DNA from 4 places in the Pseudomonas sp. Leaf127 genome. Region 2 is predicted to be linked to each of the others. Evidence: predicted binding sites of a transcription regulator. Region 2 holds the regulator's gene; each other region holds the start of a gene.
What was found. Region 2 encodes FliA, which starts transcription of late flagellar genes. Its sites were predicted from a motif close to CTAAAGTTTNNNNNNNNNNNGCCGNTAA; they were not measured.

Region 1: the regulator FliA is predicted to act here: its motif matches at 2,849-2,876, upstream of ASF84_RS04520 (methyl-accepting chemotaxis protein).
Region 3: the regulator FliA is predicted to act here: its motif matches at 5,612-5,639, upstream of ASF84_RS25740 (methyl-accepting chemotaxis protein).
Region 4: the regulator FliA is predicted to act here: its motif matches at 4,731-4,758, upstream of ASF84_RS18235 (methyl-accepting chemotaxis protein).

The regions. Positions count from the first base shown of each region.
Region 1 covers NZ_LMOA01000003.1:10,716-15,920, reverse strand. Annotated here, with positions in the region: gene ASF84_RS04525 (alpha/beta hydrolase) at 1-783, shown strand, start outside; gene ASF84_RS04520 (methyl-accepting chemotaxis protein) at 852-2,627, opposite strand; partial or broken gene ASF84_RS30080 (cache domain-containing protein) at 3,152-4,129, shown strand; gene ASF84_RS30075 (methyl-accepting chemotaxis protein) at 4,226-5,035, shown strand.
Region 2 covers NZ_LMOA01000020.1:412,403-420,282, reverse strand. Annotated here, with positions in the region: gene ASF84_RS12560 (flagellar motor protein) at 1-43, opposite strand, end outside; gene ASF84_RS12555 (protein-glutamate methylesterase/protein-glutamine glutaminase) at 43-1,209, opposite strand; gene ASF84_RS12550 (chemotaxis protein CheA) at 1,260-3,581, opposite strand; gene ASF84_RS12545 (protein phosphatase CheZ) at 3,613-4,398, opposite strand; gene ASF84_RS12540 (chemotaxis response regulator CheY) at 4,418-4,792, opposite strand; gene fliA (RNA polymerase sigma factor FliA) at 5,038-5,778, opposite strand; gene fleN (flagellar synthesis regulator FleN) at 5,775-6,611, opposite strand; gene flhF (flagellar biosynthesis protein FlhF) at 6,727-7,880, opposite strand, start outside.
Region 3 covers NZ_LMOA01000024.1:215,075-222,954, forward strand. Annotated here, with positions in the region: gene ASF84_RS25710 (type 1 glutamine amidotransferase) at 1-336, opposite strand, end outside; gene ASF84_RS25715 (dihydrodipicolinate synthase family protein) at 278-1,171, opposite strand; gene ASF84_RS25720 (aldolase) at 1,212-1,994, opposite strand; gene ASF84_RS25725 (helix-turn-helix domain-containing protein) at 2,127-2,663, shown strand; gene ASF84_RS25730 (TrkH family potassium uptake protein) at 2,712-4,166, opposite strand; gene ASF84_RS25735 (hypothetical protein) at 4,336-5,364, opposite strand; gene ASF84_RS25740 (methyl-accepting chemotaxis protein) at 5,691-7,331, shown strand; gene ASF84_RS25745 (hypothetical protein) at 7,418-7,880, shown strand, end outside.
Region 4 covers NZ_LMOA01000022.1:71,936-79,815, forward strand. Annotated here, with positions in the region: gene rlmM (23S rRNA (cytidine(2498)-2'-O)-methyltransferase RlmM) at 1-811, opposite strand, end outside; gene acnA (aconitate hydratase AcnA) at 1,014-3,758, shown strand; gene ASF84_RS18230 (CPBP family intramembrane glutamic endopeptidase) at 3,861-4,694, shown strand; gene ASF84_RS18235 (methyl-accepting chemotaxis protein) at 4,797-6,362, shown strand; gene ASF84_RS29180 (hypothetical protein) at 6,808-7,452, shown strand; gene ASF84_RS29185 (hypothetical protein) at 7,857-7,880, shown strand, end outside.

The DNA of each region.
Region 1 (5,205 bases), on a different contig from region 2:
CTGCACGCCGAACGCAGAATCGTGACAGTGGCCGGAACGACGGTGCCGGTCAGGATCATCAGGCCCGCTGGCAAGGTCAGGGGGATCGTGCTCGATTTCCATGGTGGCGGTTGGGTGATCGGCAACGCGCAGATGAATGACGACCTCAACGCCGGCCTGGTCAAGGCCTGCGACGTGGCGGTCATTTCAGTGGATTACCGGCTTGCCGTGTCGACACCGATCGAAGGTCTGCTCCAGGACTGCCTGTGTGCTGCCCGCTGGCTGCTGGGGGACGCTCCGGAATTTGCCGGTTTACCCGTCATTGTTGTCGGCGAGTCAGCCGGTGGCCATCTGGCGGTGGCCACGTTACTGGCGTTGAAAGCGTGGCCTGACCTGCTGCGTCGGGTCAGTGCTACGGTGCTGTACTACGGGGTGTTCGACCTCAGCGGCACACCCAGTGTGCGCACCGCCGGCCCGGAGACACTGTTGCTGGACGGCCCGGGCATGGTCGAGGCGTTTCAGATGCTTACCCCTGGACTGAGCGATGCACAACGTCGACAGGCTCCGGTCTCACCGCTGTATGGCGACTTCACCGATTTCCCGCCTGCGCTGATGTTTGTTGGCGAGCTGGATCCGCTTCGCGATGACACCTTCGGCCTGGCCGAACGCTGGGCCCGGTCGGCAGAGGTTGAAATGCACAGGTTGCCGGCCGCACCGCATGGGTTCATTCATTTCCCCACGACGATGGCGAACAAGGTGCTGGCGTACACCCGTCAATGGGTGACGAAGCGGATCGGGGATTGAGCGGAGGAATCTTCAAGAGAGATTCTGTCGTGAGAGGTGCCGCCCGGCGCCTCCCACATCAAATGGACTCAAACCTTGAAGCGGCTGACCATCATCTGCAACTGACCACCCAGACGCGCCAGTTCGACGCTTGAAGCCGCCGTTTCTTCGCTGGCCGCAGCGGTCTGTTCAGACACGTCACGCACATTGACAATGCTGCGGCTGATTTCCTCGGCCACCGCGCTCTGCTGTTCGGCGGCAGCGGCGATCTGCTGGTTCATGGCCTGAATGTTGGAGACCGTCTGGGTGATGCTGCCCAGCGAATCACCGGCCTTGCGGCTCAACTCCACGCTGCTGTTGGTCAGCTCACGGCTGCCAAGCATGATGCTCGACACTTGGCGGGTGCCGCTCTGCAGGCCGGCGACCAGGCCTTCGATTTCTTCGGTCGACTGTTGGGTGCGCTGTGCCAGGCCGCGAACCTCGTCGGCCACTACGGCAAAGCCACGCCCGGCTTCGCCGGCACGTGCCGCTTCAATGGCGGCGTTGAGGGCCAGCAGGTTGGTCTGCTGGGCCACGGACTTGATGACGTCCATGACTTTGCCGATCTTGTCGCTTTCCTGTTCCAGCTCGGTCATGGCATCGGCAGAACGCTTGACCTCGGTGGCCAGGCGTTCGATCTGGGCAATCGCCTCGCCCACCACCCGATCGCCATCGCGCGCTTCACGGTCGGCGGCCGAAGCGGCTTGCGAGGCCTGTTCGGCATTGCGGGCCACTTCCTGGACGGTGGCCGACATTTCATGCATGGCCGTGGCCACCTGGTCGGTTTCGGTTTTCTGGCTGTTGACGCCGGCGCTGGTCTGCTCGGTGACGGCCGAGAGTTCTTCGGCGGCGCTGGCAATCTGGGTCACGCTGTCACGAATGCCGGTGATCAGCTCGCGCAAGGTGCTGCCCATGCGCTGGATGCCCTGTTGCAGCACACCCAGTTCGTCGCGGCGCGTCACTTCCAGGGTGCGGGTCAGGTCGCCCGAGGCAATACGCTCGACCACTTCCAGTGTCTGCTGCAGCGGGCGGGTGATCTGGCGGGTAATCAACACGGCCGCCACGATACCGAGGATCAGGGCCAGCAAGGTGCAGATGACCTGCCATTGACGGGCCTGGGCGCTTTCTATGTCACGACGGTCCAGTTGAAGCTGGTTGAGGTCTTCGTTGATCTTGACGATGTCCTGGCCCTGAGTGGTCATTTCCTTGCGTGCCTGAACGATCTGCGCATCACCTGCCTTGAAGCCTTGCAGGGCCGCACGGTAACCCAGCAGCGCGTTTTCCAGCTGCTTGACGCGTGCAGCCTGGCTGCCAGCGAAGACGCTGTTCATGCGCTCCAGCCCGTTGAGGGTCGTCTCCAGCTGGCCGAAGGCTTTTTGCTCGCCCTCAGGATTGGGAGCTGCCGCGTAGCCACGCACTTCGTAACGCACCTTGAGCAGGTCCAGGCGGGTCTGGACCATGACCTGGTATTGCTCCAGTTGTTCGGCATCACCCTGGACTTCAGCCAGGGTCTGGTCGACCAGCTCAGCAGCCTTTTGTGCCTGGATGGCCATGTCGGCCCGCGCCTGATTGCTGGTCTTGTAGCCGGTACGCATGTCGTTGAACGACTGCTGATAAGCGCTGCTGACCTGGCTCAACTGATTGAGCATCTTGAGGTTGTCGGCGCTTTTAAAGGTCTTGAGCAGGTAGTCGATCTGGCCCTTGAAGCCATCGAAGGACGCCTGCACGGTGTCGGCCACCTTTTCGTCACCGTTGGCCACCATGTACTGCAGGCGGGCAACACGCAATTTGGTCAACTGGGCATTGAGCGTGCCGATGTCGCTCATCCAGTTGCTGCGGTCAATGAGCTTGCCCAGACCGGTCCAGCTGACAAGGGCTAAAATGGCAGTAAAAACAAGCACCAGACCAAAGCCCAGCGCCAGTTTCATATTGACGCTGATATTGGAAAACCAGCTGTTCATTCGACGTTCTCCTGGAATGTCTATTCTAATGATTCGGGCCGCTGGGATTGTTTTTGTGAGGCCATCGCAAGGTATAACGCACTACGCTATCGGCGGCAGAACGTCTGGCTGTAAGGAAAAATGAGTAATTTTTTGAAAAAAGCCTGTTCTTCTTTCACCAGCCTTTCATTTGGTGCAGGCCACGTTTATAAAGGGCTCCAGGACCCTTCATAAAAACAATGCCACCGGGCCGATACCGAATGAAAAGCCGCTTGAAACTCATCTATACTTCCGTTCATCTATTCCTAGTTGACGTACGACATCGTTCTTGTTCAAGAACCTTAAAGTTCTAGAACGTTAAGACGTGTCCGTTATTTTCCCGTTCCTGATGACTGCTGAGATAAACCCTGATGAATTTGAAGTTTCGTCATAAGATCCTGTTGGCCGCCTCGGGCGTTGTGGTATTGGCCTTTGCGCTGTTCACCTTGTACAACGACTACCTGCAACGCATGACCATCCGCCAGAACCTTGAGGCCTCGGTCGGCCAGGCGGGCGAATTGACGGCCAGCAGTGTGCAGAACTGGCTGAGCGGCCGGATTCTGGCACTGGATAACCTCACACAGGACGTGGAGCGCCAAGGCATCAAGAGCAATGACCTGGGCGGTCTGGTCGGTGCGCAATCGCTGCTTTCCACTTTCCAGTTCACCTACATCGGTGACAGCGACGGTGTATTCACCCAGCGCCCGGACGCACAGATGCCGGCCGGCTATGACCCGCGCAAACGACCGTGGTACAGCTCGACGGTAGCGGCGGGCAAAACCATCATCAGCGCTCCCTACCAGGCGTCGGTAGGGGGGCTTGTCGTTACCATTGCCAGCCCGATCCGGTCCGGTGGGCAGATCAATGGCGTGGCCGGGGGGGACCTGAGCCTCGATGTCCTGGTCAAGATCATCAATTCGGTCGATTTCGGTGGCCTGGGCCATGCGGTATTGGTGAGCCGCGACGGGCAGGTGATCGTCAGTCCGGACAAGGACCAGGTCATGAAGAACCTCAAGGATCTTTATCCGGGCCAGACCCTGGCACTGGAAAAGCCCCTGCGTGAAGTGGTGCTCAATGGCCAGGCGCGGCTGCTGTCCTTTACCCCGATCACCGGCCTGCCAGGGGCTGACTGGTATATCGGGCTGTCAATCGACAAGGAAAAAGCCTATGCACCACTGAGCCAGTTCCGTCATTCGGCCTTGATTGCGGTGCTGATTGCGGTGGCCGTGATCGCTCTGCTGCTGAGCCTGCTGATCAGTGCGCTGATGCGTCCGCTGACTGATATGGGGCGTGCGATGCAGGACATTGCCGAGGGCGAGGGTGACCTGACCCGCCGCCTGAAACTGCAGGGCAATGACGAGTTTTCCGAACTGGGCGGTTCGTTCAACCGCTTTGTCGAGCGCGTCCATGCCTCGATTGCTGAAGTCTCATCGGCCACTTTGCAGGTGCATGACCTGTCACAACGGGTGGTGGAGTCGTCCAACTCGTCGATCATCGGCTTCGATGAACAGAGCGCCCGCACCAATAGCGTTGCGGCAGCCATCAACGAACTGGGGGCGGCGACCCAGGAAATTGCCCGTAATGCTTCTGATGCATCGGGCCAGGCCAGTGATGCGCGCGAGCAGGCCGAGGACGGTCGGCGTGTGGTCGAACAGACGATTCGCTCGATGAGCGAGTTGTCGAGCAAGATCAGTGGCTCATGTGTACAAATCGAGAAGCTCAACGCCAGTACCGACAACATCGGCCACATTCTCGACGTGATCAAGGGTATTTCGCAGCAAACCAACCTGTTGGCGCTCAACGCAGCGATTGAGGCCGCACGGGCCGGTGAGGCCGGGCGCGGCTTTGCGGTGGTCGCCGACGAGGTGCGCAACCTGGCGCATCGCACGCAGGAGTCGGCGGACGAAATCCACAAAATGATCGGTGAACTGCAAAGTGGTTCTCACGAAGCGGTGATCAACATGAATGAAAGCCAGGCTTCCAGCCAGAGCAGTGTCGAGGTGGCGAACCAGGCGGGCAGCCGCTTGCAGGATGTCACCCGGCGCATTGGTGAAATCGATGGCATGAACCAGTCGGTCGCTGCCGCCACTGAGGAGCAGACCGCAGTGGTAGAAACCCTCAACGTCGACATCAACCAGATCAACACTCTTAATCAGCAAGGTGTGGCCAACCTCAACGAAACCCTCAAAGACTGCGCCGCCTTGTCGCAACAGGCCGGTCGCCTCAAGCAACTGGTTGACAGCTTCAAGATCTGACGTCTTTTCAGCCCGCTGAAATGAAACGCTCCCTATCATCGGCGGCGTTTCATTTCGATGAGGGCCTGAGTGAGGGTTCATTAACCTGATCAGAACCTGAGTGCCTGCAAATAAAGGCTTTAATCGCAAATGTACGCGGAGGGTGCCTCCGCGTACATTGCGCTGTAAAC
Region 2 (7,880 bases):
CGATGAAGGCCAGGATCAGACCGATAAGGCTCAGAACATCCATTACAGGCAAGCCTCGACCAGATGCCGGCCGATATCATCGAGGCTGTAGACCGCATCGGCCAGGTCGGCCTTGACGATGGCCATCGGCATGCCATAGATCACGCAACTGGCTTCATCCTGGGCCCAGACATTGCTGCCGCTCTGCTTGAGCATGCGCGCCCCTTCACGGCCGTCAGCACCCATGCCGGTAAGCACCACCGCCAGCACTTTGTCGCCATAGGTCTTGGCGGCCGAACCAAAGGTGATGTCGACGCAGGGCTTGTAGTTGAGGCGTTCGTCACCGGGCAGGATTTTCACCGTGCCACGGCCGTCGACCATCATCTGCTTGCCACCCGGCGCCAACAATGCCAGGCCCGGACGCAGTACATCGCCATCCTCGGCTTCCTTGACACTGATCTTGCACAGTTTGTCGAGGCGTTCGGCGAAGGCCTTGGTGAAGGCCGCCGGCATGTGCTGGATCAGCACGATAGGCGCCGGAAAGTTGGCGGGCAGTTGGGTCAGCACCCGCTGCAGCGCCACCGGCCCCCCGGTCGAGGTGCCGATGGCCACCAGCTTGTAGGACTTGCGCCTTGGCGCGGGCGAATGATGCGCCGGGGCATGATGGGCAGCCGCAGGCGCTGCCGATACAGGGGTGCGTGTCGGCAGCGCCCGTGTGGCGGCCGGAGCCGGCGGCGGTGTAGGCAACGATCGGCGCGGCGCTTCAAATGCCGGCGTGCTGGCCGCAGCAGGGGCAGCCGGAGCCGGGGCGCTGTAGCCGCCGAAACGACGATTGCTGCGGGCAATGGTGTTGATCTTCTCGCACAGCAACTGCCGAACCTTGTCGGGGTTGCGCGAGATGTCTTCGAAATTCTTCGGCAGGAAGTCGACCGCACCGGCGTCCAGGGCGTCGAGGGTGACCCGCGCGCCCTCATGGGTCAGTGAGGAGAACATCAATACCGGGGTGGGAATGCGTTGCATGATGTGACGCACCGACGTAATGCCATCCATCATCGGCATTTCGTAGTCCATCGTGATCACATCGGGTTTGAGCGCCAGGGCCTGCTCGATGGCCTCCTTGCCGTTGGTGGCAGTACCGACCACCTCGATGAGTGGGTCCGAAGACAGGATTTCCGTAACTCGGCGGCGGAAAAAACCGGAATCATCCACCACCAGGACCTTGACTGCCATAAACACTCCAATAGGCGCCCGGGGCCGCCTGAGCGGCCCCGGCACCAGAATCAAATCCGCCGCGAGGCGTAACGCTTGAGCATGCTCGGAACGTCGAGGATCAACGCAATGCGGCCGTCACCGGTGATGGTGGCGCCCGACATGCCTGGCGTGCCTTGCAGCATCTTGCCCAACGGCTTGATGACCACTTCTTCCTGACCCACCAACTGGTCGACCACAAAGCCGATGCGCTGGGTGCCCACCGTCAGGATCACCACATGCCCTTCGCGCTGCTCTTCATGCGCCGCCGAACGGATCAGCCAGCGCTTGAGGTAGAACAACGGCAAGGCCTTGTCGCGCACGATCACCACTTCCTGGCCATCGACGACATTGGTGGTCGACAGGTCCAGGTGGAAGATTTCGTTGACGTTGACCAGCGGGAAGGCAAAGGCCTGGTCGGCCAGCATGACCATCAGGGTCGGCATGATCGCCAGGGTCAACGGCACCTTGATGACGATCTTGGAGCCCTGGCCCTTGGTCGAGTAGATATTGATCGAGCCATTGAGCTGGGAAATCTTGGTCTTGACCACGTCCATGCCCACGCCTCGCCCGGACACGTCGGAAATCTCGGTCTTGGTCGAGAACCCCGGGGCGAAGATCAGGTTGTAGCAGTCGCTGTCGCTCAAACGGTCGGCGGCATCCTTGTCCATGACACCGCGCTTGACGGCAATGGCGCGCAGGACCGCAGGGTCCATGCCCTTGCCGTCGTCGGAGATCGACAACAGGATGTGGTCGCCTTCCTGTTCGGCCGACAGTATCACCTTGCCGCCACGCGGCTTGCCGGAGGCCTCGCGCTCTTCGGGGGTTTCCACACCGTGGTCCACCGCGTTGCGCACCAAGTGGACCAGCGGGTCGGCCAGGGCCTCGACGAGGTTCTTGTCGAGGTCGGTTTCTTCACCGACCAGCTCCAGGTTGATTTCTTTCTTGAGCTGCCGGGCCAGGTCGCGAACCAGACGCGGGAAGCGACCGAAGACCTTCTTGATCGGCTGCATGCGGGTCTTCATGACCGCGGTCTGCAAGTCAGCGGTCACCACATCCAGGTTGGACACCGCCTTGGACATGGCTTCGTTGCCGCTGTTGAGCCCCAGGCGCACCAGGCGGTTACGCACCAGCACCAGTTCGCCGACCATGTTCATGATCTCGTCCAGCCGCGCGGTGTCGACGCGCACGGTGGTCTCGACCTCTGCCGCTGCCGGTTTTTCCGGCGCTGGCGCCGCGGCACGGGCCGGGGCCGGCGCGGCGGCACGGGCGGGCGCTGCGGCTGGCACGGGTGCCGCCTTGGCAGCCGGTGCTGCAGCGGCCGGCGCAGTTGGCTTGACGGGTGCGGCCGGTGCAGAAACGGCGGCCGCCACGGCATCGGCTACGGCGGCCGGCTCGAACTTGCCCTTGCCATGCAACTGGTCGAGCAGGTTTTCGAATTCGTGCTCGCTGATTTCGTCCGAAGACGCCGGTTTTTTATCGGCGCCCGCCTCAGCCTTGACTTCGACCTTGGCGACCGCCACAGGCGCCGGGCTGGCCGCTGCGGTGGGTGTCGCCTTGTCGGCATCGAACGAGCCCTTGCCATGCAACTGATCAAGCAGCGCTTCGAATTCGTCGTCGGTGATTTCGTCGCTGTTCACCGCTGGGGCCGCTGCCGACGCTGGCACTGCCGCTGTGGCAGCGGGGGCTGCCGCTGCGATGCCGGCATCGAACGAGCCCTTGCCATGCAACTGGTCGAGCAGCGCTTCGAATTCGTGGTCGGTGATTTCATCGCTGGCCGCCACCGGCGCAGACGGTACAGGTGCAGGTGCAGCAGGTGCCAGGGCATCGGACTTGGCACCTTGCAGCGAATCGAGCAGACGCTCGAATTCGTCATCGGTGATTTCATCGCCAGGGGCCGGGGCTTCAGGTTCTGCAGCCTGTTGTGCCACAGGCTCCGCGGCCGCAGGTGCTTCATCAGCGGCCTGCGGATCGGCCAGACGCGCCAGCGCCGCCAGCAGTTCAGGGGTGGCAGGCGTGACGTCACTGCGCTCGCGCACCTGGCCGAACATGCTGTTGACGGTGTCCAGGGCTTCGAGAACCACGTCCATCAATTCTGAATCTACGCGTCGTTCACCCTTGCGCAGGATGTCGAACACGTTCTCGGCAATGTGGCAGCACTCCACCAGCTCATGCAGCTGGAGGAAGCCGGCGCCCCCTTTAACAGTGTGAAAACCGCGAAAAATTGCGTTGAGCAAGTCTGCGTCATCCGGTCGGCTTTCAAGCTCGACCAGCTGTTCGGACAATTGCTCGAGAATCTCGCCGGCCTCTACCAGAAAATCCTGAAGGATCTCTTCATCGGCGCCGAAGCTCATGGGGGTGCTCCCTAAAATTAACCGTCAAGACCTAGAAGCCGAGGCTCGATAACAAGTCGTCCACATCATCCTGACCGGAAACGACATCTTCCCGTTTATCGGCATGAATTTGCGGACCTTCACCTTGGGCGAGATTTTTTTTCGGATTATTTTCCGCCAACAGTGCTTCACGATCATGTTCAATGCCGGCAAAGCGATCGACATGGCTGGCCATCAGCACCAGCTTGAGCAGATTGCTTTCAACTTCGGTGACCAATTGCGTCACGCGCTTGATCACCTGGCCGGTCAGGTCCTGATAGTCCTGAGCAAGCAGAATGTCGTTGAGGTTGGTCGCCACGCTGTGACTTTCCTTTTCGGTACGAGAAAGAAAGCCTTCGACGCGCTTTGCCAGCCCACGAAACTCTTCGGCACCGATTTCGCGGCGCATCAGGCGCCCCCAGTCGGCGCTCAACGCCTTGGCGTCGTCGCTCAGGCTGTTCATCAGCGGCGTGCTCTGCTCCACCAGGTCCATGGTGCGGTTGGCCGCGCCCTCGGTCAGGCGCACAACATACGACAGGCGTTCGGTGGCGTCCGTGATCTGCGACACCTCTTCGGCCTGTGGCATCTGCGGGTCTATCTGGAAGTTGACGATCGCACTGTGCAATTCACGTGTCAGCTTGCCCACTTCCTGATAAAGGCCGCGGTCCCGAGTCTGGTTGAGCTCATGGATCAATTGCACGGCATCGCCGAACTTGCCTCTTTCAAGGCTGGCGACAAGCTCGTGCGCATGTTTTTTCAGGGTCGACTCGAAGTCGCCCAATGAATCGTTGTTGTCCATAGCGCCCTCGCGGCATGCATCAGCTATTGACGCGCTCGAAGATCTTCTCGATCTTTTCTTGCAGTACCTGGGCGGTAAAAGGCTTGACCACATAGCCGTTCACGCCAGCCTGGGCCGCTTCGATGATCTGCTCACGCTTGGCTTCGGCAGTCACCATCAGCACCGGAATGTGCTTGAGACGTTCGTCCAGGCGCACTTGACGCAACAGGTCGATACCCGACATGCCGGGCATGTTCCAGTCAGTGACCAGAAAATCGAAACCACCGCTTTGCAGCATCGGCAATGCGGTCAGGCCGTCATCGGCTTCCGACGTGTTGGTGAACCCCAGGTCACGCAACAGGTTTTTTATGATCCGCCGCATCGTTGAAAAATCGTCAACGATGAGGATTTTCATGTTCTTGTCCAATTCGACCTCCAAACAGTCCTGAACGAGCCCGGCTCCCGGACCCGCTGTTCACTCAATACCGGCACAGCACATTTTCGACCGCTTGCCGCTTTCACAGGCCTGGCACATGGACACGGGCAAACGCCTGAACCAGTCATCCCCAGGGATGCTGACAGGCTCCTGCCTTGTCCGGGTACTCGACACGTGACGCCTTGCACAGCCGGTCTGCAGCCGCCCGGACACTCCGGACGCTGTCAGCGTGCGCGCCACTCCCCCAAACGCCCCCGCAAACGTGCGGCGCACTGGCTGTGTAACTGGCTGACCCGTGATTCGCTGACCCCCAGGACCTCACCGATTTCCTTGAGGTTCAGCTCTTCGTCATAGTACAGCGCCAATACCAGACGCTCACGCTCCGGCAGATTGGCGATGGCATCGGCCAACGCGGCCTGGAAGCGCTCGTCTTCCAGGTCCCGCGACGGCTCCAGCGAAGCGCTGGCGCCATCCTCGTGCAGCCCGTCATGATCGCCGTCCTGCAAGAGGTCGTCAAAGCTGAACAGGCGGCTGCCCAAGGTGTCGTTCAAGATAGCGTAATAATCATCCAGACTTAACTGGAGTTCGGCCGCAATCTCATGATCTTTAGCGTCGCGGCCGGTTTTTGCTTCAATGCCACGAATCGCATCGCTGACCATGCGGGTATTACGGTGCACCGAACGCGGTGCCCAGTCGCCCTTGCGCACCTCATCGAGCATCGCGCCACGAATGCGGATGCCGGCGTAGGTCTCGAAACTGGCGCCCTTGCTCGAATCGTATTTGGTCGACACTTCCAGCAGGCCGATCATGCCGGCCTGGATCAGGTCTTCCACCTGCACACTGGCCGGCAGGCGCGCCAGCAGGTGATAGGCAATGCGCTTGACCAACGGCGCATAACGCTCGATCAGTTCGTACTGCGAATTCCTGGAAGCCTTGCTGTACATCTGGTAACCGCTGGCTGTCATTGAACGGGTCCCGCTGCGCTGGTCTGGTGAACAAGCCGCTCGACGAAGAACTCAAGGTGCCCGCGCGGATTGGCCGGCAGAGGCCAGGTGTCGACCTTCTGGGCAATGGCCTTGAACGCCAGGGCGCACTTGGAACGTGGAAACGCTTCGTAGACGGCGCGCTGTTTCTGCACGGCCTTGCGTACACACTCATCATAGGGAACGGCACCGACATACTGCAGCGCCACGTCAAGGAAACGGTCGGTGACCTTGGTCAGCTTGGCAAACAGGTTGCGCCCTTCCTGGGGGCTCTGGGCCATGTTGGCCAGGACCCGGAAACGGTTCATGCCGTAGTCACGGTTGAGCAGCTTGATCAGGGCGTAGGCATCGGTGATCGAGGTCGGCTCGTCGCACACCACCAGCATCACTTCCTGGGCGGCGCGCACAAAGCTGACCACTGACTCGCCGATACCGGCAGCGGTGTCGATGACCAACACGTCAAGATTGTCGCCAATCTCGCTGAAGGCCTGGATCAGGCCGGCATGCTGGGCGGGCGCCAGGTGCACCATGCTCTGGGTGCCGGAAGCCGCCGGCACGATGCGTACGCCGCCAGGGCCCTGCAACAGCACGTCGCGCAGTTCGCAGCGGCCTTCGATGACGTCGGCCAGGGTGTGCTTGGGGGTCAGGCCCAGCAAGACATCGACATTGGCCAGGCCAAGGTCGGCATCGAGCAACATGACACGTCGCCCAAGCTCGGCCAGCGCCAGTGAAAGGTTCACTGACACGTTGGTCTTGCCGACGCCACCTTTGCCGCCGGTCACGGCGATAACCTGTACGGGATGCATGCTGCCCATGTTATTTCATTACCTTGTCATGCGTAGACCGAAACCACATTACGGGCTGCACGTTCGCTTGCGAACAATGCCTGGCAGACCAGATATGCAGGGACCTTCCAATCGTTTCCATCAATTACCCCACTTGCTTGCCGGGTTTGTGATAGAGGTCGGCGAACATGTCCGCCATGGCCTCCTCACTCGGCTCATCCTGCATCTGCACACTGACCGCGCGGCTCACCAGCTGGTGACGACGCGGCAGGTGCAGATCATCAGGAATACGCGGCCCATCGGTCAGATAGGCCACAGGCAATTCGTGACTGATCGCCAGGCTCAGGACTTCGCCGAGGCTGGCGGTTTCGTCCAGTTTGGTCAGGATGCAGCCGGCCAGGCCGCAGCGCTTGTAGCTGTGATAGGCCGCCGTCAGTACCTGTTTCTGGCTGGTGGTGCCCAGCACCAGATAGTTGCGGGCACGGATGCCGCGCCCGGCCAGGCTTTCCAGTTGCAGGCGCAAGGCCGGGTCGCTGGCTTGCAGGCCGGCGGTGTCGATCAACACCACGCGCTTGCGAATCAACGGCTCCAGCGCCTGGGCCAGCGACTGGCCAGGATCGACATGGGTCACCGGCACATTGAGAATCCGTCCCAGGGTCTTGAGCTGCTCCTGGGCGCCAATGCGAAAACTGTCCATGCTCACCAGGGCGATGTTCTGCGCGCCGTACTTGAGCACGTAACGCGCGGCCAGCTTGGCCAGTGTCGTGGTCTTGCCCATGCCGGCCGGACCGACCATGGCAATGACGCCGCCCTCTTCGAGCGGTTCGATTTCCGGCACGCTGATCATCCGCGCCAGGTACGCCAGCAGCATGCGCCAGGCCTGCTTGGGGTCTTCGATATCCGGGATCATGCCCAGCAGGTCACGTGACAACGGGCCGGACAGGCCGATGCGCTGCAGGCGGCGCCACAGGTTGGCCTGTTGCGGGCGCGCGCCCTGCAACTGGTTCCAGGCCAGGGAGCCAAGCTGCACTTCGAGCAGCTCGCGCAGGCCATTGAGTTCCGAGCACATCGATTCGAACACACGCTGCCCTACGGCGGCGTCAGTGACCGGCGAGGCCGACGAGGGCGCAGTGGCACGTGGCGGCTCTTCGAACGTCGGCTCGATATGCGTATCGGCCGCGCTGAGCGGCAGCCCGGAAAACAGCTGGAGGTTATTGCTGGCATCGCTGTCTGTAGGGTTCTCAAGCTCGGCCTGGGCGGAGACGATGCGCGACTGGGTCTTGCGCAGTTCATCCTCGA
Region 3 (7,880 bases), on a different contig from region 2:
CGCGATGGCCTTGTTGATAAGCTCACGTTCGGCAAAGGCATTGAAGTGCGGGCACTGCGCCTGCGTCGTGGCCGGGCTTTGCGGACCGCCCAGCACCACCAGCAAATCAAACGAGCCGGCATCACCGGGCAGTGCATCGCCCTGATAAACACGCGAATAACTCGCCTGGAAGCCTCGGGCACTGACCCAGTCTGCAAAAGCACCGGGCGCTTCAAACGATTCATGCATCACGAAATGGACGTTCACGGTTTTACCCTCGCTTGCCGATTCAGGTTCATCAGACTTGCGACGCCAACTCGTCCAGCAACCCCTTGAGCAAGCCACACCCTTGAGCATCGAGCGGTTGCAGTGGCAGGCGCGGAGCACCGACCTCAAGGCCCTGCATCTTCAGACCGGCCTTGATCGTGGTCGGCAAACCGCGGCGCGTGATGTACTCCAGCATGTCGTACTGGCGGTAGAACAGCGTCCGCGCCTGTTCCATCTGGCCGCTCTGAACCGCCTCCCACAGTGCCAGGTTCAACTCGGGGATAAGGTTGGGCGCCGCCGTGCACCACCCGGTCGCGCCGGCCACCAGCGCTTCGAGCGTCAACGGGTTGCAACCGTTATAAAAGGCCACCTCACCGTTCGTAGCCTTGAACAGGCGGTGCATGCGCTGAATGTCGCCTGTGCTTTCCTTGACCATGGTGACATTGCTCACTTCACGCACAATGCGCAGGATCAGGTCCACCGACAGGTCAGTGCCGCTGGTGCCCGGGTTGTTGTAGAGCATGATCGGAAGCTCGATGGCCGCGCCGATGGCCTTGTAGTGATCGACGATTTCCGCGTCGGTCAGCTTCCAGTACGACACCGGCAGCACCATGACCGCTGTGGCACCGCAGGATTCGGCCAAGCGGGCGCGCTGTACGGTGCGCGCCGTGGTCAGGTCTGAAACGCTGACGACGGTCGGGACGCGGCCGGCCACGATCTCCAGGCTGAAACGCACGACCGATTCCCATTCGGCGTCCGACAGGTAAGCCCCCTCCCCGGTGCTGCCCAGAGGCGCAATGGCATGCACGCCAGAAGCGATCAGTGTGTCGATGGACAACCCCAGGGCAGGCAGATCAAGTGAACCATCGGCCTTGAACGGGGTGATGGTGTAGCCGATAACGCCACGAATTACGGAAGTAGACATGCAGGCACCTTGGTCATTTTGATCAGTGAGTAGAGAGGAATCAGGCCAGGCAATCACCGTGGGCACGCAGTGCGCGCCGCGCGTAGTAGTTGAAGGCGGCGCCGTGACGTTTGGCGGTGGAGATCCAGTCGTGAGCTTCCTGGCCCAATGCCTCGGGGATGGGACGGATCTCCCCCGCACCCATGGCCAGCAACTGCATTCTGGCGGCGCGCTCGAACAACAAGGCCAGCACACAGGCTTCCTCGACCGAGCCGCCCGCAATCAGCAAGCCGTGGTGAGCCAGCAGGATGGCGCGCTTGTCGCCGATGGCCCTGGAAATGATTTCGCCCTCTTCGTTACCCACCGGAATGCCCGGCCAGTCCTTGAGAAAGGCGCAGTCATCGAACAGCGGGCAGGTGTCCATGTGGGAAATGGCGAGCGGCACCTCCAGCATCGACAGCGTGGCGCTGTGCAGCGGATGCGTGTGGATAATGCAGTTCACGTCCGGACGGGCGCGGTACAGCCAGCTGTGAAAGCGATTGGCCGGGTTGGCCATGCCCTGGCCCTTGAGCACCTGGAGGTCTTCATCGACCACCAGCAGACTGGAGCCTGAAATCTCGTCAAAGCCCAGGCCCAGGCGCTGCGTATAATAGGTCCCGGCCGTCTCGGCCCGCGCAGTAATCTGGCCGGCCAGTCCCGAATCATGGCCGCCGTCGAACAGAATCCGACAAGTCAGTGCAAGCTTTTGTCTTACGCTGTAATCGTTGTCGACCAGCGCGCTCTGCATCTGTTGTTCTGCGTGTTTGACGAGTTGGTCTTTTGGGGTTTGCAAGGTCGTGGACATGGTCAGTACCTGATCGAGGCAAGTCACAATTTCCGGGCAGTCGCGGCAACGACTGCTCAGGACACAAAACAATCATAATGACACTTTGTGTCATATACAACCCTTGTGTCATTTTTCAAGGAACTGCGTTGGATGGCGGTACAGCTGAGAATCTTGCGTAAGAAGATGGGCATGACCCTGGAGCAACTGGCCGAGCAGACCGGGCTGACCAAGAGTTACCTGTCCAAGGTGGAGAGAGGCTTGAGCTCGCCGTCCATTGCGGTGGCGCTCAGGCTGGCCAAGGCGCTGAACGCTCAGGCCGAGGAACTGTTCAGCACCGAAGCCTTGCCGGCCGAAGGTTACAGCCTGGTGCGTCGCCAGCAGCGTGAGCCCAATGATGCGGGGGTATCACCGGCTCATGTACCGCTGGCGCGCCATATCGGCCATCGGGCGCTGTTGCCGTTTCTGGTCTATCCGCCCCGCTCGTTTGGCCATTCGGCGTTCAAGGAACACCTCGGCGAGGAATTCATTTACGTGGTCAAAGGCCGTGTCGAAATCGACTTTGGTCACGAGCGACAGACGCTGGATGAGGGCGACGCATTGCATTTCAATGCGCAGAAATCCCACCGGCTGCGCACCGTTTCAGACGAACAGGCCGAGTTGCTGGTGGTGGTGCACAGCGCGCAGTAACGGCCTGGACGGGCCGTCGCCGGACGCGCCTGCATGCGACAAGCAGGCTCAATACCTCCAGAAAACCGGCGTGATGAGCACCAGCACCGTCAGGATTTCCAGCCGCCCCAGCAACATGCCCACGGTCAGCAGCCATTTGGCTGCATCGGGCAGTGTCGAGAAATTACCGGCCGGCCCGATGATCGTCCCAAGCCCCGGCCCGACGTTACACACCGCCGTGGCGGCACCGCTCAAGGCGGTGGTCCAGTCGAGCCCGATGAGGGCCAGGCCCAAGGCAATGACGGCAATGGTGATGGTAAAGAAAAACGAGAAGGTCAAAAGCGAGCGCAAGACCTCCTCGTCGATGGGATGACCGTTGTATTTTTTCTGAATCACCGCACGGGGGTGGATCAATTGCTTCAAGCTGCTGACCAGCAGCGCGCCAGCAAGCTGAAAGCGAAAGATTTTCAGACCGCCCGCCGTAGAGCCGGAACAGCCGCCCACAAAGGTCAGATAGAAAAACAGCAAGACCGAGAAGCTGCCCCACAAGGTGTAGTCGCCAACAGCAATGCCCGTGGTGGTGACGACCGAGGTCACATTGACAGCCACGATACGAAACGCATCCCACCATCCGTAATCGCTATGGACACACAGCCAGGTTCCCACCGCCAGCGACGTAACGAGCAAGAACCCGAGGAACCCGCGCACCTGGTGATCGTTGATCAGCGCGCGCCGATGGCCACGCAGCGTCGCGACGTACAAGGTGAATGGCAGGCTGCCCAGGATCATGATTGCCACGGCCACCCAGTGAATCGAGGGTTGCGTCCAATGCCCAAGCGAGGCGTCCGACGTCGAGAAGCCCCCGGTCGAGATCAACGACATGGCGTGGTTGACCGCCTCAAACGGCGTCATGCCCGCGAGCCACAGCGCCAGGGTACCGATACCGGTCAGCCCCAGATACAGCAGCAGGATGTACTTGGCGGCCACATGCGAGCGCGGCGTCACTTTCTCGGACCAGTCAGAAGACTCTGTCTGGAACAGACGCATGCCGCCCACCCGCAACAGGGGAAGGATCGCGACCGCCATGCCGATAAAACCGATGCCTCCCAACCAATGCAGCATGGAGCGCCAGATCAACAAGCCCGGAGAAGCGCTATCCAGGCCGGTGAGCACCGTCGAGCCGGTGGTCGTGATGCCGGACATGGTTTCAAAGAATGCATCGGTGTAGCTGATATCACTGATGAACACCATGGGTAATGCCGCGAAGGTGCACACCACCACCCAACTGCCAGTGGTCAGCAGGTACATATCCCGCGGACGAAGCTGGCCGCTCTGCGGGCGCCCCCGCACGATCAGCAGGAGCCCACAGATGAGCGTAATCAGACCGGACCAGAGAAAGGCCGACACGTCGTCGCTACGCGCATGGACCACAAGCGTGATCAGGGGAACAACCATGCTGATGGACAGCGTGATCAGAAAAATACCCAGGATAAAACCGATAAGCCGAAGTGCGGCGAGGGACATAACAGAGCATTTCAGATCATGACCGCCCAGTATCGGATGCCTGCTCCGGAGACTCTGTAAATTCGGCGTAAAATTTACCGGCAATCCGCCATTTTCCGCAGGTCAGCAGGCGGCCTGGGGCTGTGCCGGGCGGGCCTGCATCAGCTGGCGAGTCGTGGTGCAAACAGGCTCAGGCAGGGCCGAACACCGGCCTGGGGATACCGAGTGCGTTCTGCCGGGCCATGATCTGCTCGTCGAGCTTGCGCTTGCCTGAGATCAGTTTGAGCGACTCCAGTGCGGGCAGCGGACCGTTCAGCAGCCCCAGCAGATCCAGTGCCGGTGTCTTGTAGACCTCAAGGTGTGCCAGCGACGACTGGCCCAGGCCCTGCAGGTTCGACAAAGCCTTGAGATTGGACAGTTTCAGCGTGTGCAAGCCAGGGGTGTGCTCGATCACCAGGTCCTGAAGGTGCGGCTGGTCTTCGATCTCCAGTGCCTGCAGCCCGGGAAACCGGCCAGGATCGAACTGGCCCAGGCCGCGAACCCGCAGCAGCGACATCCGCTCAACGCTGTCACTGCACAGTTCCGGCATGGCTTTGCGGCTGCCGAAACCAATCGACAGGTCTTTGAGACCGGCCAGGGTCGATACCCCCTCGAATGTCATGGTCGCGGGCTGCCGATACAGGCTCAGCGTGGCCAGGGCGGCATGCTGGCGCAGCGGCTCAAGCCCTTGCGCAGGCGCGCTCAGGTGCAAGGCATGCAGGCGTGACATAGTGCTGACCGGCGCAAGGTCCAGTTTGGGACCGGTGAATTGCGAAAGCCTGAGCTCACACAGCGTTTGCAGGTTCTCGAAAGCCACGACAGGGTTCAGGTCGAATTTCTCGACGCCGATGGCCAGGCTGCTCAGGTGCGCAAGCGCCTTGATCGCCTCAAGCCCGGTGAACTGATACAGGCAGTCGAGCGTCAGGACACGCACATGCGGCAACGCCTGCAAGGTGTGGCCGTCAAAGCAGGCATCCGCATAGTGTCCGTAGAAACGCACATCGATACGTTCGGCGTAACGTGCACACAGATCATCCAGCAGATGCAGCACATCCGCCGGGTACTGCTCTGGCGAAGAAAACTGAACGATAAAGGTCGTGCCGGCCTCGTTGGCCAGTCGATGCGCGAGGGTCTCCAGCTCATCCCGATCCGGTGCGTTGAGCCGATGGGGCACAGTCATGGGTCCTTCCTGTCGGGCAGTCATCGAGGGGGCCACGATACGGCCCGGCGCAGGCGCGTACAAGCCGCTCTCGGCAAGATGCCAACACCGGGCAGGCCCGGAAACTTCAGCGCATAGGCCATCCATGAATACGGTGGCCAGGTTCGCCATACTCACACCGACACGATCGGCGGCATCAGGAAACTGTCGCAAACAGTGCTGATTCTCACTCAAAACGACACGACAACCGGATATTGGCAAAGTGCCATTAAAGTTTCCGATCAACGGCACGACACAATGACAATTGCCCAGCTCGGACTGCCAGGCACCCATTGGATCTCACCGCCATGTTTTTGCGTAACGTTCGTTTGCAAACCAAGCTGTTGCTCGCGCTTACCGTGGTCAATCTGATCAGCATTGCCTCCTTCATCAGTTACGCCCAGTACGCCAAGTCCCAGGATATCCGCCAGCAGATCGATAGCCGCTTGCGCACCGCCGCCTATGCGGTGCCACGTCTGCTGGGAGAGGATTACCTTGAGCGTACGCGCAAGACCGCAGGGCTGAAGGACGGTGAATACCTGGCCCAGGTGCGCAACCTGGGCGCCTATGCAGCCGAGGTGGACCTGAAGTTCGCCTACAGCCTGATGGTCGATGATCAGGACCGGGTGTTTTACCTGGCCGACGGTGCCAGTGCCCAGGACATTGCCAGCGGCACCTATTCAAAGCACATGGAGCATTACAAGGACGCCAGCCCCGCCGTGATCAAGGCCGCGCGCAGCGGGCAGGTGCAATTTGATGAATACACCGACAGCTACGGCAGCTTCCGCTCGATTTTCCTGCCTCTGCGCAGCGCCAGCGGCCAGGCTTATGTCGTGGGCGTGGATGTGACGCTTGCGGCGCTGGCGCAGGCGATCAGTGACAGCCTCAATAGCCTGCTGCTGATCGGTGCGGCCACCTTTATCGTCGGTTTACTGCTGTCGTGGCTGGCAGCGCGCATGCTGGTGTATGGCATCAACCATCTCACCGGCCAGCTCAACCACATCGCCGAGCAGCGCGACTTGTCCACCACAGTGACAGTGCTCACCGGCGACGAAATGGGCCGCATGGGCCAGCACCTCTCCAGCCTGTTGCAGGACCTGCGCCAGACCCTGGGCAGTGCCTCGGGCATGGCTGACAACAATCAACAGTTGGCCGACACCTTCCTGCAACTGGCCGATGCCACTGCCCGGCGCATCCAGCAGGCCGGTGGCCAACTGGCCGAAATCAACCAGGATGGCCACTCGATCCGCCAGTCCGCCGAGCAATCCTCCAGCCTGGCCGGTACGGTACGGGTCGACCTGGAGTCGGCGATCGGCGAACTGAGCCGTACCCACAAGGAACTGCAGCGGTTGATCAGCGATGTGCATCAAAGCACCTCGGCCAACATCGAACTGGCCGGCGACCTGAGTCGCCTGAGCGGTGAAGCCGAGCAGATCAGCAAGGTGCTGCAGATGGTCGCGGCCATTTCCGACCAGACCAACCTGCTGGCCCTCAACGCGGCCATCGAAGCCGCTCGTGCCGGCGAAGCCGGACGTGGTTTTGCCGTGGTCGCCGACGAGGTGCGCACGCTGGCCGCACAAACCCAGCGCGTGCTCAACGATGCCAATCAGGTGATCAATGCCGTCACCAACGGTATCCGCCAGATCGCCCAGCGCATGGGCAGTACGGCCGAACAGTCGCGCGCCCTGGCGGTGACTTCCGATGGCGCCCTGGATGTGATTGACGGACTGGTGCAGCAGATGGGCCAGGTCAGTGACACGATGGATCGCGCCCTGGCCAGCAGCGAAGAGATCCAGCACGCCGTCACTGATATCTCGGGCCGCCTGGGCGGCATGCACGAAACCTTCGAGCACACCCATCAGGGCATTGCCGCAATCCATGACTCGGCCACGGCGCTGGGCAGTACCGCGCGGGCGCTCAAGGGCGGGTTGAGTGTGTTCAGGACGTAAGGACAAGGTCCGGAAAACACCCGGCCAGTGGTGTTTCCGAGGCCGGCAGAATTTCTTCTCGAGACGATGAAACAAGGATATTGCTCATGAACACGATGTTCGTCAGTCCCTGGCTGCTGGTATCACCCGAAGGTCCCACCACCTGTGCCGCAGAAGGCTCAGGGCTGGTACACATGCGCCAGGGCGACGCCGATGGGGCCTGTGGTCCTTACGCCCTGATGATGGGGCTGATCACCTTGGGAGCGCTGGAGCGCGAAGATGTCGCCAATATGGGCAGTTCGGATGGGCGTAGCCGTGTGGGCCGTTTCCGCAATGCGCTGCTGGAACACGGCGCGCTGATTTCTCAAGGCACCTCTACAGAAGACCTGATCAACCTGAGCTGGCACTTTCGTGCCGAAGGCATTGCGCCAGAGCTGGTCAAGGGCAACAAGCGCGAACTGGTGACCGCCATACAGGAGGCCATCGAGAACCATGCCGTTCCCTTGCTCAGCGTGAGCTGGTCAAAGCTTGAGGGACACTGGTTGATGGTCGTCGGGCATCAGGGTTATG
Region 4 (7,880 bases), on a different contig from region 2:
CGCAGACCATCCAGTCCACGGTCTGGCGCGGCTTCCAGGTGAATCCGTCGGTCATCAGGTGCTGCACCAGGCCGGTGTCCATCAGGCTTTCGGCCATCGGGCCATTGTCGATGGCGGTCACCAGCATACCGCGACGCACCAGCTGGTAGGTCCAGCCACCGGGTGCGGCGCCCAGGTCGACGCCGGTCATGTCGCCGGACAGACGCTCATCCCACTGGTCGCGCGGGATAAAGTGATGCCAGGCCTCCTCAAGCTTGAGGGTCGAACGGCTGGGTGCCTCGCGGGGGAACTTCAGGCGCGGGATGCCCATCGGCCACATCGCATTGTTATCGGCCTCGGCCAGGCCCAGAAAGACCTCGCGGCCACTCTTGAAGGTCAGCAGCAAACGCGGCAGCGCGGGGTCTTCACGCAGCTTGCCGGCCTTGAGCAAGGCCTTGCGCAGCGGCACCTCGAACTTGCGGCAAAAAGTTGAAAGCTCCTTGCCATCGTTGGTGTCGAGCACTTCCAGCCACAGGCTGCCACACACCGGAAACGCGTTCAGGTGTTCGAGCAATACGCTGATACGGTCGGTTTCCGGCAGTTCGACAAATTCGCCCCGTGCCCACTGGCGCGGGAAGATCAGGCGGTCAAAACGCTGGCCCTGCATCAGGCGCTGGGCGCCGCCTTGTTCAAGGCAGATGAACTCGGCGCAGGCGGTGTCGGCCTTGGCCCTGGCATAACCGGCCACGTTCAGGCGGGCGGCGATGTCGGCTATTTCCGAGCAGACCTCGCCTTCAAAGCCGGGCCGGCAATGCATAAACAGCGTATTCATGGACGGCTCCAGGGCCTGTGGCAATCAAAGCCGCGCATGATAGCCCAAACCGGAACCTCTGACGCAGCTCAAGGGTCCACACCCTCAGTACGGGAATTGGCGCACTGACCGTGTTGCGCCGCCGCTCAGGTCCTGATGCTCACAAGGGCGTCAACGAACGCCCTTCGGCCAGGACGCCTGCCTACTGTTCAAGGAGCCTCCAATGCCCTCCCTCGATAGCCTGAAAAGCCGGAAAACCCTGGCGATCCAAGACAAGACCTACCATTACTTCAGCTTGCCCGAAGCCGCCCGCACCCTGGGTGACCTGGACCGCCTGCCGATGTCGCTCAAGGTGCTGCTGGAAAACCTGCTGCGCTGGGAAGATGACAAGACTGTCAGCGGCGATGATTTCAAGGCACTGGCCGACTGGCTGAAAGAACGCCGCTCGGACCGCGAGATCCAGTACCGACCGGCCCGCGTCCTGATGCAGGACTTTACCGGCGTACCCGCCGTGGTCGACCTGGCCGCCATGCGCGCCGCCGTCGCCAAGGCCGGCGGCGACCCGCAGCGTATCAACCCGCTGTCGCCGGTGGACCTGGTGATCGACCATTCGGTGATGGTCGACCATTACGCTTCCGACGGCGCCTTCGAGCAGAACGTCGACATCGAGATGCAGCGCAACGGTGAACGGTATGCGTTCCTGCGCTGGGGCCAGAGCGCCTTCGACAATTTCAGCGTGGTGCCGCCGGGCACCGGCATCTGCCACCAGGTCAACCTGGAGTACCTGGGCCGCACCGTGTGGACCAAAGAAGAAGACGGCCACACCTATGCGTTCCCTGACACCTTGGTGGGCACCGACTCGCACACCACCATGATCAATGGCCTGGGCGTGCTGGGCTGGGGCGTGGGCGGCATCGAGGCCGAGGCCGCCATGCTCGGCCAGCCGGTGTCGATGCTGATTCCGGAGGTGATCGGCTTCAAGCTGACCGGCAAGCTCAAGGAAGGCATCACCGCCACCGACCTGGTGCTGACCGTCACCCAGATGCTGCGCAAGAAAGGCGTGGTCGGCAAGTTCGTCGAATTCTATGGCGACGGCCTGGCCGACCTGCCGTTGGCCGACCGCGCCACCATTGCCAACATGGCCCCGGAATACGGCGCCACCTGCGGCTTTTTCCCGGTCGATGACGTCACCCTGGACTACCTGCGCCTGTCGGGGCGCCCTGCCGCAACCGTCGAACTGGTCGAGGCCTATTGCAAGGCCCAGGGCCTGTGGCGCCAGCCCGGCCAGGAACCTGCTTTCACCGACACCCTGGCGCTGGACATGGGCGAAGTGCAAGCCAGCCTCGCCGGCCCCAAGCGCCCGCAAGACCGCGTGCCATTGCCCGCGGTGGCGCAGGCCTTCGATGACTTCCTGGGCCTGCAACTCAAGCCGGCCAAGGTCGAGGAAGGCCGCCTGGAAAGCGAAGGCGGCGGTGGCGTGGCGGTCGGCAATGCCGAACAGGTGACCGATGGCATCGCTTATGAATACAACGGCCAGCGCTATCACTTGAACAACGGCGCGGTGGTCATCGCCGCCATCACCTCCTGCACCAATACCTCCAACCCCAGCGTGATGATGGCCGCCGGCCTGCTGGCCAAGAAGGCCGTCGAGAAAGGCCTGCAGCGCAAGCCGTGGGTCAAGAGTTCGCTGGCACCCGGCTCCAAGGTGGTGACCGACTACTACGCAGCCGCCGGCCTGACCCCGTACCTCGACCAGTTGGGCTTTGACCTGGTGGGCTATGGCTGCACCACCTGCATCGGCAACTCCGGCCCGCTGCTGGAGCCTATCGAGAAAGCCATCCAGCAATCGGACCTGACCGTGGCTTCGGTGCTGTCCGGCAACCGCAATTTCGAGGGCCGCGTGCATCCACTGGTCAAGACCAACTGGCTGGCCTCACCGCCGCTGGTGGTGGCCTACGCCTTGGCCGGCAACGTGCGCATCGACATCAGCCGCGAACCCTTGGGCCAGGGCAGCGACGGGCAACCGGTGTACCTGCGCGACATCTGGCCCAGCCAGCAGGAAATCGCCGAGGCCGTGCAAAAGGTCGACACCGCCATGTTCCACAAGGAATACGCCCAGGTGTTCGAAGGCGACGCGCAGTGGCAGGCGATCGAAGTGCCACAGGCGGCCACGTATGTGTGGCAGGCCGACTCCACTTACATCCAGCATCCGCCATTCTTCGAAGACATCGCCGGCCCCCTGCCGGTCGTCGAGGACGTGCGCGACGCGCGTATCCTGGCGCTGCTGGGCGACTCGGTGACCACCGACCACATCTCCCCGGCCGGCAATATCAAGACCGACAGCCCGGCAGGTCGCTACTTGCGTGAGCAAGGTGTCGAGCCCAGGGATTTCAACTCCTACGGTTCGCGGCGCGGCAACCACGAAGTGATGATGCGCGGCACCTTCGCCAATATCCGCATTCGCAACGAAATGCTCGGCGGCGAAGAAGGCGGCTACACCCTGCATGTGCCCACAGGCGAAAAGCTGCCAATCTTCGATGCTGCCCTGCGCTACCAACAGGAAGGCACGCCACTGGTGATCGTGGCCGGGCAGGAATACGGCACCGGCTCCAGCCGCGACTGGGCGGCCAAGGGCACCAACCTGCTGGGAGTCAAGGCGGTGATTGCCGAGAGCTTCGAGCGCATCCACCGCTCCAACCTGGTGGGCATGGGTGTGCTGCCGTTGCAGTTCAAGGCGCCACACACGCGCAAGAGCCTGGGCCTGACCGGTCGCGAAACCCTGGCCATCAGCGGCCTGACCGAGGCCGAACTGCGCCCCGGCATGAACCTGCAACTGGACATCGCCTTCGAGGACGGCCGCCGGAAAACCCTCGAACTGCTGTGCCGCATCGACACCCTCAATGAGGTGGAGTACTTCAAGGCCGGCGGCATTCTGCATTACGTACTGCGTCAGCTGATCGCTGCCTGAGTCCAAGGGCTCGTTATCACCAAGTGGTAACGAGCCTTTTCCCAACTGTTGACCCAACGCCGCGTGTGGCTAGAATCGCCCGCTTTTATTCGGGTGGTTCATATGATCGCATCGCGCTGGACGGCACTGATCCTGCTGGGCCTGGGTTACAGCCTGGCCCTGTCCCATGGTGGGCTTGAACCACCGGTTCTGGGCGTCCTGTTGATCCTGTGTCTCGCCGCGTTTGCGGTTCGATCCACGCACCCCGCTGCCCTGCGCGGCGCCGGGCATGCCGTGTTCATCGCCACCGGGCTGGGCCTGGCATTGCACTGGCTGCCCGGTTTCGACAATGCGCCGCTCATGGCCATGAACCGCTCCAGCCCGCAAGCGTTTCCCTTCACCACCTACTGGAACCTGGACAAGCCCTTGATCGGCTTCTGGATCCTGCTGGCCTGCCCGTGGATCTGGCAGCCGGTCGATGCGCGCCGCACGCTGAAAGTGGCCTTGTGGGCGGCGCTGGCAATCACCGGCCTGTGCCTGCTGCTGGCCTGCGTCACGGGCGTCACGGCATGGGCGCCCAAATGGCCACCCTATAGCCTTTTATGGTTGCTCAATAACCTGCTGCTGGTCTGCCTGACCGAAGAGCTGTTGTTTCGCGGCTACCTGCAAGGCGCCTTGCAGCGTGCACTGCAATCCTGCACCCGACGCTGGCCAAGCGCAGTCGTTTTTACACGGCCTGGGTCGGCTGCTGCCCTGTTGCCCATTGTGGGGGTAGCGGTGCTGTTCGGCCTGACGCATGTCGGCGGCGGCTGGGCCTGGACAATACTGGCCACGCTGGCGGGCATCGGCTATGGCATTGCCTGGCGTTACGGAGGACTATGGGCGGCGGTGAGTGCGCACTTTTGCCTCAACCTTGTGCATTTCACGCTCTTCGCCTACCCGATGCTGGAACGGTGAATACTGACCCCTGGCAAGCATTTGCATGATCGACGCCTCAATTTTCTGCAGGGGGTGCCGATAACTCGCCAAAGCCTTATTGGATCGAAGGATCGAATACCCATGCGTAACAATCAGCCCATCACGCAGCGTGAGCGGACATTTGCAGCCCAACAACGGTTGATCTCCACCACCGATACCAAAGGCGTGATTACCTACTGCAACGACGCCTTCGAGCAGATCAGCGGCTTCAGCCAGCTGGAACTGCTCAAGTCTTCACACAATCTGGTGCGCCACCCCGACGTGCCGCCCGCGGTGTTCGAGCACATGTGGGCCACGCTCAAGACCGGCCAGCCCTGGATGGGGATCGTCAAGAACCGCTGCAAGAACGGCGACCACTACTGGGTCAATGCTTATGTGACGCCGATCCTGGAAAACGGCAAGGTGATCGGCTACGAATCGGTGCGCGTCAAGCCGACCGCCGAGCAGATCCGCCGCGCCCAGGCGTTGTATGCACGCCTCAACGCCGGCAAGTCCGCCGTACCGGGTCGTGACAAGTGGCTGCCGGTGCTGCAGGACTGGGTGCCCTTCATCCTGATCAGCCAGATCGGCTTCGTGATCGGCGTGCTGCTCAACTCCTGGTGGGGCTTTATCCTTGCCGCCGCCCTGTCGGTGCCGCTGGGCCTGATCGGCCTGAGCTGGCAGCAACGGGGCATCAAGCGCCTGCTGCGCCTGGCCGAACAGACCACTTCCGACCCGCTGATCGCGCAGATGTACACCGACAGCCGCGGCCCGCAGGCGCGCCTGGAAATGTCGATCCTCAGCCAGGATGCCCGTCTGAAAACCTGCCTGACCCGCTTGCAGGACACCGCCGAGCACCTGAACCTGCAGGCTGAGCAATCCAATGCCCTGGCCAACGCCAGCTCCGCAGGCCTGGAACGCCAGCGCGTCGAGACCGAACAGGTCGCCGCCGCCATCAACCAGATGGCAGCCACCACCCAGCAAGTGGCCAGCCATGTGCAAAGCACCGCCACTGCCACGCAGCAGGCCAATGACCTGACCCGTCGGGGCCGTGACATCGCCGGCGAAACCCGTGAGGCGATCCAGCGCCTGTCCACCGCCGTCGGCGAAACCGGCCTGACCGTGACCCAACTGGCCAGGGACAGCGACGAAATCGGTGGTGTGGTCGATGTGATCAAGGGCATTGCCGACCAGACCAACCTGCTAGCCCTCAACGCCGCCATCGAAGCGGCACGCGCCGGCGAAATGGGCCGCGGCTTTGCGGTGGTGGCCGACGAAGTGCGCCAGCTGGCCCAGCGCACCACCGAGTCCACCGGACAAATCCATGGCCTGATCGCCAAGCTGCAACAGACCGCCAACAACGCCGTGCAAACCATGAACAGCGGCCACCGCCAGGCCGAAGAAGGCGTGGCCCGCGTGCTGGAAGCCGACCAGGCATTGGTAGGCATCAGCGAGGCTGTGGCCAATATCACCGACATGGCCACCCAGATCGCCGCCGCCACCGAACAACAAAGCTCGGTGGCCGACGAGATCAGCCGCAACATCTCCAATATCGCCGACCTGGCCGACCAGACCTCCGACGGCGCCCAGCGCTCGGCCGTTCTCAGTGCCGAACTGACCCATACCGCGCATTCGCAGTATTCGTTGGTGGAACGGTTCAACCGGTAGGGTGCCTCTAAAAACGTAGGCGAGGCAGCCAGCGCAAGGCAAAAACAGGCGAGAAAGCGGAGTTTACGAGTTGTAAATGAGCATTTTGAGCCTGTTTTTAACGCAGCGATGGCAACGCAGGTAGTTTTTAGAGGTGCCCGGTAGGCTCTACGGTTGTAAAAGACCCCCTCAGGTGTACGCCTGGCGGGGTTTTTTATTGCGCAGGTTTAATGAATGGCCTTCAAGAATGCAGGCAGTTCCTACATCGCCATAAAAAAACAAACCCCGGTTCTTGCAGGACATTTCCCAAATGCTTTCAAAGAGGGTGCTGTTTCACTCAGGCGGGTTGACAGGTGACTGACGAGGCGATTAGTTCGAAATCAGGCCAGCGACACAGGGCCTGACTTCACATCTACTTAATTCGTAACTCAGGTCATGTTGATTTGAGATTGCATGAGGAATATCCATGAGCCTTACTCGTAACCCACACATCAAAGCCCCTGTCATTCCCGCAGCACAAACAGATGGACTTATCAAACTTTCGGAACTGACGCATGACTTGGTTGTGCAGTTCCCCGTCTGGGAAGGCGCAGAACCCAATGACTCATATCAACTTTTATTTGACGGCTTTCCTGTTGGAAACCGAGTGATCTTTCCTGATCCTGTTCCTGAGGGTTTACTGACCTTGGGTATTCCTTTGCCGTTACTTGATGTGGAAGGCGTGCATACAGTGGCTTACCGTATCGTCGGGTTTCCTGGAGGCGTGCCCTTTGACACGCCTCCAGCCATTATCCGAATCGACCGCACCGCTCCAGGCGCCGCCCTTCTGGCACCGCTGATTTTTCCATACCCCTTCGAAACACTCATCGCGCATATCCCCGGTTATGCCGGCATGGCCGTGGGCGATACGCTTCAGAGCTTTTGCAATGGCGTGCCAGGACCTGTGCACCTCATCGGTGATGACGACCTGAGCACCCGATTGATGCAGATCCACTTCAGCCGAGAGTTTCTGCAAGGCCTGAACAGTGCCGAAATCGAATTCACCTATCACGTCACTGACCGTGCCGGTAATCAGTCGCGACTGGCCCAGCCTGTGAACTTGGCGATGTAAAAAAGCCTTTTTATCCCGTTTACCAAGGTCTTTAGCAGTTTCAGCACGAGCCGTGGTGAAACGGCAACAGATCCTGGTATCCGATAAAACGTACCGTCACTTCAGTCATGCGGGCCTTCAGCGATTCATGGCAGCCACTCTAACCGCATGGCTTTTCGTACAAAATCTAATGAACCAACGTTGAGCACGCGGGCAATTCCTACATTGCCATAAAAACAAACCCTGGCATCTGCAGGACATTTCCTAAAACTTGTTAAACAGGGTGCAATTTCACTCAACCAGGTTGACAGGTGACTGACAAGACGATTAGTTCGAAATCAGGCCAGACAAGCAAGACCTAAATTCAAACCTACTCAATTAGCAAATTAAGCCATATGGATTTGATATCACATAAGGAGCAGCACATGAAAATCACTCACCACTTTCTC